Regions from separate parts of the Alteromonas sp. Cnat2-8 genome, predicted to be linked through region 3. Evidence: predicted binding sites of a transcription regulator. Region 3 holds the regulator's gene; each other region holds the start of a gene.
What was found. The regulator sigma-54, encoded in region 3, starts transcription at its own class of promoters, with help from an activator protein. The targets are predictions, from matches to a motif close to GTTGGCACGNNNNTNGNNT.
Positions count from the first base shown of each region.

Region 1: MHN00_RS17075 (DUF1328 family protein) is a predicted target of sigma-54. The motif match lies at 1,221-1,239, and genes of this name have one in related genera.
Region 2: xdp1 (exosortase-dependent surface protein XDP1) is a predicted target of sigma-54. The motif match lies at 1,463-1,481, and genes of this name have one in related genera.

Region 1 is NZ_JAKREX010000006.1:276,280-279,480, forward strand. It holds gene MHN00_RS17060 (DUF349 domain-containing protein) at 1-453, shown strand, start outside; gene MHN00_RS17065 (hypothetical protein) at 467-685, shown strand; gene MHN00_RS17070 (hypothetical protein) at 769-963, opposite strand; gene MHN00_RS17075 (DUF1328 family protein) at 1,002-1,178, opposite strand; gene MHN00_RS17080 (DUF2490 domain-containing protein) at 1,425-2,102, opposite strand; gene MHN00_RS17085 (phosphoribosyl-AMP cyclohydrolase) at 2,237-2,881, opposite strand.
Region 2 is NZ_JAKREX010000002.1:842,802-846,002, reverse strand. It holds gene pssA (CDP-diacylglycerol--serine O-phosphatidyltransferase) at 1-34, opposite strand, end outside; gene xdp1 (exosortase-dependent surface protein XDP1) at 411-1,346, shown strand; gene xdp1 (exosortase-dependent surface protein XDP1) at 1,529-2,395, shown strand; gene prsT (XrtA/PEP-CTERM system TPR-repeat protein PrsT) at 2,501-3,201, shown strand, end outside.
Region 3 is NZ_JAKREX010000001.1:520,673-523,873, reverse strand. It holds gene ptsN (PTS IIA-like nitrogen regulatory protein PtsN) at 1-178, opposite strand, end outside; gene hpf (ribosome hibernation promoting factor) at 192-479, opposite strand; gene MHN00_RS02205 (RNA polymerase factor sigma-54) at 510-1,991, opposite strand; gene lptB (LPS export ABC transporter ATP-binding protein) at 2,065-2,790, opposite strand; gene lptA (lipopolysaccharide transport periplasmic protein LptA) at 2,793-3,201, opposite strand, start outside.

The DNA.
Region 1 (3,201 bases), on a different contig from region 3:
AAGATTGATTCACTTGAAAGTAAGCGCGCGGCGCAAGCGAAAAATGCACAATCTCAAGCCCGATTGGCGCGAGCTCAGGCTCTGATTTCTTTACTACAGCTAAGTGTAGGTGAGGGAAGTGGTGATGAGCAATCTCTAGCGGAAGCGTTAGGGAAGCGTTGGTCAAGCGTATTGGGTCAGTCAACTGGAAATAAAACAACTCAGCACGATAGACAATGGTTAACGGTAGCATTAGAAGTCGCAACTGGTATGCCAAGCCCAGATGCAGACGCATCTATACGCTCTAGCGTACAGCTACAAATGATGACATCTAAGTTGGAACAAGGCGAAGCGGCAACAGCTCCCGACATTCTTGCTGACTGGTTATCATACGACTCGATAAGCGAAGAAGATAACCATTTGCTGCAACGAGTTGTTTCAGTTATTGATACTCATCCTGAAATTGTTGCTTAAACGGAAAGCCTAAATGGAAAACAGTGTTGAGTTTCAATTTGAAACAGAAATGTCTGCCTATCGCTTTTTGAATACCGTGAAGCATATTGACGCAGAAGGGTTAAGAGTGAAGTTCGGGCGTACGGATCATCACGTGAGTGTAAAATACCGTTACGGCGTAGGTGTATTTGATTCGACGCTATCTACACTAGACGATCTTGCTCGTGAGTTAGGTGGTGAAGAAGTGTCTTAACTAACCAGTTAGGTCAAACCACGTCGACTGTAAACACGAAAAGGGCCAGACAATTGTCTGGCCCTTTTTTGATAAAAACGTGATTAACAGTCTTTATCTTCAGCGTCTACGCCTTCTTTCACATCTTCACAAGCGTCTTCAACGGCATTACCTGCATCGGTAACAATTTCGTCTAGCTCTTCGCCTGCGTCTTCCGCTTCACCGTCACCGCAAGCTGCTAGTGATAGTGCAAATGCTGATGCTACTAGTACCTTTGATAAGTTTTTAAATGAAAACATATCCTTACTCCTTTTTCCTATTAAAATACTTCTAACTCTTAGGCTCTTGGTGCTCTACCACGTAACGCATTTGCGATAAGTGAGATTACGAGCAACGCGATAAACACAAAGAAAAGAAACTGTGCGATACCTGTTGCTGCACCTGCGATGCCTCCAAAACCAAAAACTGCTGCAATAATGGCGATGATAAAAAATGTGATTGCCCAACCTAACATAACTAAATCCTCGTATTGCTTCCGTTACTTTCACTTTAACTAATGCTATCTTTGTGCCTGTTTTTTAAGTTATTGAAATATATTGATATAATTTAATTTTTCTCTGGTTGTCAGGCCGTATCTGCAGGCAATTAACGTCACGATTACACGTACGAATGCATTTTTTACATGATTGAGTAAGGCCCTAGTCACCCAACTTTACTCTTTGTGTGTTAAGGGCCTTTGGCTGGGGGTATTCTTTGATCCTTACCAGCTTCCGAAGAACGTGAGAGCAAGGTTGTGGTTTGTTATGGCGTCTGAATTGGCGCCTGGCGACGCAATATGATTATGTAAGTATCCCATCTCGACGCGCCATTTCTTGTTGAGGTGATAGGCCGGTCCCACGTAAAGTCTATTTTGATCAAACCCGCTATTTTGGCCCCAGTCTGTGTCGTTCAAACCCAAAAATACCTCGTCCCACACGACCATTGACCATTGCTCATTTAAAGGTTTCGACCACCGTATAAATTGTCTAAACCGATAGCCTGTATCACCGCCTTCATCGCTCCTGAATCGCTGCTCCAAACGACTTCTACCTGAAATGGTACCGCCCATAAATTTGCTTAATGAATACGTGGCTTGCTGCCACACCCTGTCTTCTTCAATTGAACCGTTGTCTGAGTCTATCGTTACTCTTGCAACACCCAGCCACAAGGTCGTATCGCTTGAAAGTTTGTAGCCGACACCGGGACGAACGATAGAAACGCCTAGGCGAGATGCGTCGTCTTTAAAGCGTAAATGACCGTCAAACCAAAATTGCCATTTACTTTTATCATCGGCATCTCCAGTGAGTGCGAGGGCGTTCCAAGATTGAAAATCTGACTCGGCGTGTGACTTAACGCCGGCTGTCATCGCCATCACAAGTAGTAAGACGCAACGCGTCATAATTCGTTTTGCGCACATAGTTTTTCTCGTTGAAAATAAAAAAGAGGCAAAGCGAAAGGGAAGGGACGCCTTGCCTGCAAAGGGAGAGTGTTTCGCCCCTCACACTTCCTAAGAATGGAGGGGCAATGGCCTATTTAGTTACCGTTTGGGTTGTAAGGTAACGAAGATTGGTGAGCAACAATACGCAGGTCGCCGTCACTATCTTTGACATAGGCAAACGTGTATTCCACCTTCGTTTCGCCACCTTTTGTATCGGTAAAGAAGTAGTTGCCCATCGCCACGGCCATGCGACAGCTGTTGTTGATAATACCCACATTATCGAATTTCACATTTGTGTATGGCTTTATAGCAAAGCCTTTGTCCTCTTCGTAAGCGTCATTACCGCCAACAAAGTATGAAAGCGCAGCATCGAAGCTTGAACGGAACTGGTCGTTAGCTGCAAGCGTTGGTTTAAACAGTACGCTGCTTAAATCGTAACCATACATAGCTTGGATGAAATCTGCGGCTTCGCCAGAGTAATCACCATCATTGCTAAATACTGCACCAATTCGCACTATGCCGTCGCCCCACATCTTTTGTGCCGTTACCACTTCTCGCTCAGTAATACATTCGTCGGAATAAAGTAATGCGTTGTCGAGTACTTTAGCTTTTAACGCCTGAACATTCGAACTAGCTGAATGCTCCATCTGCGGTTTTGCCACTGCACTGCAACCAGTCACCAACATTACTGTAGCTGCTACAAGGGTAGTTTTTGTCATTAACGTGCTTAGCTTTCTCATCGCCTGACTCCTTAGTCATTTGCAAAATAAATATGTGCTATTACCTGATTCAATTGCTTAGAGCAGTACCGCTACAACGTTGTTGCTAGAGGTTTATAAATCTGCTCTGCAGTTCATGGGTTTAATGATAGCTAGCTATGATGACGGAGACTTTTGTACAACATTAATAGAAGATTAACGGGCCATTAAAAATGCAAGAAGCACTTCAGGAGAATGGATAACAGCTATAAATTAGAGAAAAGGGCTGTGATAGCAGCAGTGTCATCGACTTTTTCAAGAAGAAACGAATATGACACCGCCCAAGTTTGTAGAAAAGTGAA
Region 2 (3,201 bases), on a different contig from region 3:
GTAAGTATATCCCTTTACGTTTTTGATCAGACATATGTCCTCATACTTCTACATATACAATTGCACTAATTATTTCATAGATATGCAGGAACGCATAGCAAAGTAAAAAGGCTGCCTCGTTCCTTTACATAACGCCGTTGCAAAACGTTATTAGCTTTGCATTGATTACACGTACTCCTACCACAATGCCGGCGCTTGGCTTCTATTTATTCAGGACCGCGTATGCTCACGATCAAACAAACAACTAATAACTAGGTATACGGTTACATACCTTAAATAGCTCACCGTTCATATATCATACAAGTCCATGTTGAAATTAGGTACTACCAAGTTTGTGTTCGCATAATGTGCGCACACATCACTCGGCGTGTACTTGAAGTGCTTTGCGCTTCATATATAGGAAAGCAATTATGCGAACGCTACAAAAAACGTTTTCTTTGCAAACTGTACTATTACTTTCCACAGCTTTGCTATCTACCCTGAGTGCTAATTCAGCATTCGCTACCTACTATAAAAAGCAAAGTTATTCTCACTGTGGGTCATCGAGCCAAAGCTACGAACAAAGCAATGTATGTAACTCTCCGTTGGGAGAATACACCTACGATCTAGTCGATGACAAAGTGACACAAACCAATCAGACGAATAATTCCTTTGTTCAAATAGACGGATTAAATATTAATATGTCCGCCTTTTCGGACACACAAGGAGTTACCGGCGAAACAGTCGTTGGCGCCAAGTTAGAAAAAATCTCAGATAAATGGGCTTACGGCATAACAAACAATGATGAAGCATACTATCGTGGCGACGCTGACCACGCTATTGACAATATCAACTATTACTCTCAAGGTAGCGCGAACGCTTATTATAGTGGTATGACTAACGTAGAACGTGACTATGACTTCGTGTTGTTATCTTTCGACTCTGCGGTGACACTAACGGGCGCAAGTTTTTCATGGTTTTACAGTGGCAGCGACAGCCAAGTATCTGTTGCAGCACTAAGTAATACTTCGAAACTAACCTCAGGTGTTAACACGTGGAGCGATATTGTCGCTAACGCCTTAACTTCAGCCTCATTTGATATTGAAAACTGTGAATATTTAGATCACCGCGCTGACTTTACTTTCACTGAGTCCGCTCAATATTGGTTGGTTGGCGCTTATAACACCGTATTCGGAAATATTGGCGGCCATGTAGGTAATGATGCCTTTAAGCTTGCTAATGTTGGCTTCTCTGTAACAGAGTCTGCCGGTACGCCAACGCCAACAGAAGTTTCTGAACCTGGCACCATTGGCTTACTCATGGCTTGTTCACTTCTCGTGATGTGGCGTCGCAAAAAATCCATTTGAAGAAATTAGACTTTAGATCACTGACAGGTTGGAAAATCTGTCAGTTTTTTTTACCCTCTCTCATATCGTCCCTTTTCAAATTATAACATTAACTTAAAAATCATAAACTTAAACAAACTGGCATGAAATAAGCATAACATTAGAAATAATCATCTAATTTTGCTTTTTGGGTAGTTCAAAATATGAAGTTTTCTACATCGCTGACAATACTATTACTTGCTGTTAGTTCATCAGTTTTCGCTACAGATTCAAGCCTCAACAGTGCAAAGTATGATGCACAATACACACTCGCCAATTCTAATGGCAGCGCTAATTACTCACAAACGACCAATGCGCAAAACAGCAATACCTCAATCGAGATCAACGGCGTTACAGTTGATGTAGGAATCACTGCTTGGTCAAACTCTGCAGGACACGCCGACGACAAACTTGCCCAGGGCAATATTCAAGGTTGGTGGAACTGTACGCTTGGTCATAATGGTTGTACTTTAGCAAATAGACACGTTGGCTACGGAATTAAAAATAGTGATTATTCTTGGGGAGGTGATAGTCACGCAGTTGATAATAGCGGTGACGGCGGTGGCAGAGATTTTGATATGTTCTTACTGTCATTTAGCGAGTCAGTGACTCTTGAAAATGCAGCCTTCACTTGGGTAGTCGGCGACAATGATAGTAAAGAAGTTACTGTTGCGGGTCTTAATAGTATTGCGGCATTTGAGAGCGGAGCCAACTCAACTTGGAACACTGTTACAAGCGCTATTGTTGAGAATACACTAGGTCACTATGGCGTAGGTTCAAAAGGCTCAAACGGTTTGTACGAATCAACATTTACGAAGCTAACTGGTAGTGCAAAATACTGGTTAATAGGTGCATACAATACCATTTTCGACGATAACGCTAAGAGTAACTTTAACAGCGTACAATTAAAACTGTCTTCCATTGGTGTGTCAATGACTCAACCAACCGCAGAAGTTAGTGAGCCTGGCGCCCTAGCACTGATGGGGTTGGGTTTAGGTCTTGTTCTTTATAGACGTAAGCGCCGCGTTTAATTGTTTAAAAACGCATAGAAAACACGTATCTTTAGAAGGTGGCTTAGGCCACCTTTTTTTATGCTATTTTTAAGCCAGCGGCTAGGCTAAGTTTCGAAGGTATATATGGATTTTTTTAATAATAAAAAGCGTGTTGTACAACGCGCTATTGTCTCTGCAGTTGCCTCATCATTAATCGCTTTTAACAGTTTTGCTTCTACGTCAGAAGACTACGAAAAAGCACTGACCGCGTTTAATCAAAACGAATACGACGAAGCCTATATCCACCTTAAAAACAGCTTACAAAAAGATCCTGAAAACCTTGCTGCAAAAATCCTAATGGGCGAAATACTGCTTATTAATGGCTACTTAACTGCAGCAGAAATGGAGTTTGTAGAAGCGTTGGAAATGGGTGCAGATATCAACCTTCTGGCAGAGCCTCTCGGCAACACTTGGTTGTTTTTGAACAGGTACCAAGAAATTGTAGACTTCTCTGATCTAAACAAACTGTCAGGTGATGCGGAGCGCGAGTGGCTGATGATACGTGCAACTGCGTGTATTAGACTGCAAGACGAGTCGTGTGCCCTACGTGATTACAATACAATTGTTTCACGCACGCCTAATTTTGTACCTGCAATAAATGGCTTAGCCTCCATAGCTCTTCAAAATGAAGATTTATCCAAAGCGACCTCGCTTATCAATAAAGCCATGTCGTTAGAACCAGAAAATGCAATAACATGGCGATTGAAGGGGCAACTCGCATACCGACAGGGTGATACAGACGCTGCAACCGCACACTTACAAAAAGCACTGACTTTTAATCGAGA
Region 3 (3,201 bases):
CAATGCCTGTACTACCCATACGCTCTCGAGCCATCAAACTGTTGAGTACCGTTGCCTGATCAATGTTCTCGTTTTGCTTGGCAGCGATATCAGCGATGATCTCAAGAATTCGCTTTTTACTATTACACTGAACCGCACACTCGGTGCGGTCCAGACTTACGATGGCTTGTATATCCATGCTTAATTAACTACTAATGTTTTTTCAGTTTTTCCTTATGCTTGATTACCTGCCGGTCGAGTTTATCAACCATGCTGTCAATCGCCGCATACATGTCGGTATTTTCTGAGGATGCGAATACTTCAGCGCCACTTAAATGAACGGTCGCTTCGGCTTTTTGATTTAATTTTTCAACGTTCAGGATGACATGCACATTAGAAATGTGATCAAAGTGACGTTCAAGTTTGCTGAACTTCGTATCGACATAATTACGCAAAGAGTCGGTGATTTCGACATGATGACCAGTAAGGTTGATTTGCATATTTCGTCTTCCTTATATTATTAAGCCCGATTAAATAAGGCTTTTGCGTTGGTTCGACGGCGGGATCGACAACGATTCCCGGTACTTTGCTATTGTTCGCCGGGCAACTTTAATGCCTTGTTCGGCCAACAATGAAGCAATCTTGCTATCACTTAGCGGCTTGCTAGGCTTTTCAGCGGCCACTAATTTCTTGATCAATGCACGAATCGCTGTAGATGAACATTCACCACCAGACTCTGTTGCAACGTGGCTTGAGAAGAAATACTTCAATTCGAAGATTCCACGTGGCGTATGCATGTACTTTTGCGTTGTCACTCGCGAAATAGTGGATTCGTGCATATCTACCATTTCTGCGACATCATTTAGCACCATTGGTTTCATCATTTCCGGGCCGTGCTCAAAAAAGCCCATTTGCTGCTGCACAATGCAGTTTGCAACCTTCATTAAGGTTTCGTTACGAGATTCAAGGCTCTTTATGAACCACTTAGCCTCTTGCATGTGTGAGCGGATGAATTGTGAATCGCTACTATTCTTGGCACGGCGACTCATTGCAGCGTATTGTTGATTTACGCTTAACTTAGGCAGACTGTCGGGGTTCAGCTCAACCACCCAACGGCCATTTTTCTTGGTTACTGAGACATCAGGAATAACGTACTCAGGCTCTTTAGTAACTAAAGCACTACCTGGGCGAGGATTCAAGGTTTGCAGTAAACGCATTGCCTCGCGTAGCTGATCTTCTTTCAATCGGCTTTTACGCATAAGCGTACGATAGTCTTTGCTGCTCAGTAAGTCAGAGTACTCTTCAATCAGTTGTTTTGCTTCAGCAAGCCACGGTGTGTCTTCTGAAAACTGGCGCAATTGCACCATCAAACATTCTTGTGGAGAGCGTGAGCCAGAACCAATAGGGTCGAACATCTGAATGCGCTTTAGCACACATTCTATTTCGTCCATTTCAATCGGCTCTTCCATATCATCATCGTTAACCGCTTCTAAAATATCATCAAGGGTAACGGTTAAATAACCTGACTCGTCAATAGAGTCGATGATTGCTGTAGCGATTGCGCGATCGGTATCCGAGAAATGGGTAAGGCGCATTTGCCAAAGAAGGTGCTCTTGAATATCTTCAGTAGTCTCACCTTGGAAGATTTGCTCGTCGTCATTGGATGGACCCGGAGCAGGCGAAGATGAAGCAGAGTAGTATTCATCCCACGTACTGTCGATTGGCAGCTCATCGGGAAGATCGTTTTTCTCAAGTGCATCGCCGGCTTCTAATGTGTCACTAGATGCAGAAGCAGTGGCCTCAGAGCCGCTGTCATCGTTGTCGATATTGTTCTTTTCTAGTTGCGGCTCGTCGTTACCTTCTTCAACTTCTAATAGCGGATTAGAATCGAGCGCTTCTTGGATCTCTTGTTGAAGATCAAGTGTAGAAAGCTGCAGCAGTTTAATGGCCTGCTGAAGCTGAGGTGTCATGGTAAGTTGTTGGCTAAATTTTAGCTGTAAAGATGGTTTCATCTACGTCTTATTTAAATGCTCTAAATTGAATATACCAGAGCGAAACTGAAAAATGACAATTCGGTTACATTAACTATAGCCTGAATTGTTCGCCTAGGTATACATCCCTTACTTTTTGATTACTTAAAACCTGTTCCGCCGTTCCTTGCGCAATAAGCTCGCCATGACTCACAATGTACGCCTTTTCACAAACATCCAATGTCTCTCGTACGTTATGGTCTGTGATAAGGATTCCAATACCCCTATCGCGAAGATGTTGTATTATCTTCTTTATATCATTAACTGATATTGGATCAACACCAGCAAATGGTTCGTCTAACAAAATAAATTGCGGTTTTGCTGCCAGAGCGCGGGCAATCTCAACGCGACGGCGTTCGCCCCCTGACAAACTCATCCCCGTACTATTACGTATATGGTTAATATTAAATTCATCAAGTAGCGCATCAGCTTCTTCTTCTTGCTGTTGTGAATTTAAATCTTTACGGGTTTGCAAAATGGCCATGATATTTTCATGCACTGTGAGCTTTCTGAAAATAGAGGCTTCCTGCGGTAGGTAGCCTATTCCGCGGCGTGCACGCTCGTGCATGGGCTGATGAGTTAGCTCATTGTCGTCGATTTCAATCTTGCCTTTATCCAGATTCACTAAACCAACAATCATGTAGAATGTGGTGGTCTTACCAGCGCCATTTGGGCCAAGAAGACCAACAATTTGACCCGTTGAGACAGACAGACTTACATCTCGAACAACCTGTCTTGACTTGTAAGCCTTAGCAAGATTTTTAGCGCTCAAAGTTGCCATTGCTATTCATTGCCCTCGTTGTCTTTTTTGTCTTTCTTAGACGAAGTTTTGCGAATGGTCTCAGGTGTGAATACTGTGGTCACTCGACCCTCACCATCTTTACCTGCGCCCCCAGTCGCTAGCAATTGCTCGGTAATCATATCGAACGTGATGTTGTCACCCTGTACTTTACTGGTGTCTTGTTTCAACTCTGCGTTTCCGGCAAGAGAAATCGTTCGGTTCACCACTTCATAGCGTATTTCATTAGCTTTTGCTGAAACTGGCGTGCCGTCTTCCAATTGCTGGGAATAGCTTGCAGGCTTCCCTCTAGCAATAAATATTTCACGACCACCACCGTCAGTGGCAATTACTTCCACTTCGTCAGCTTCAATAACCAAAGAGCCTTGAGTTATGAGTACGTCGTCTTTGTAC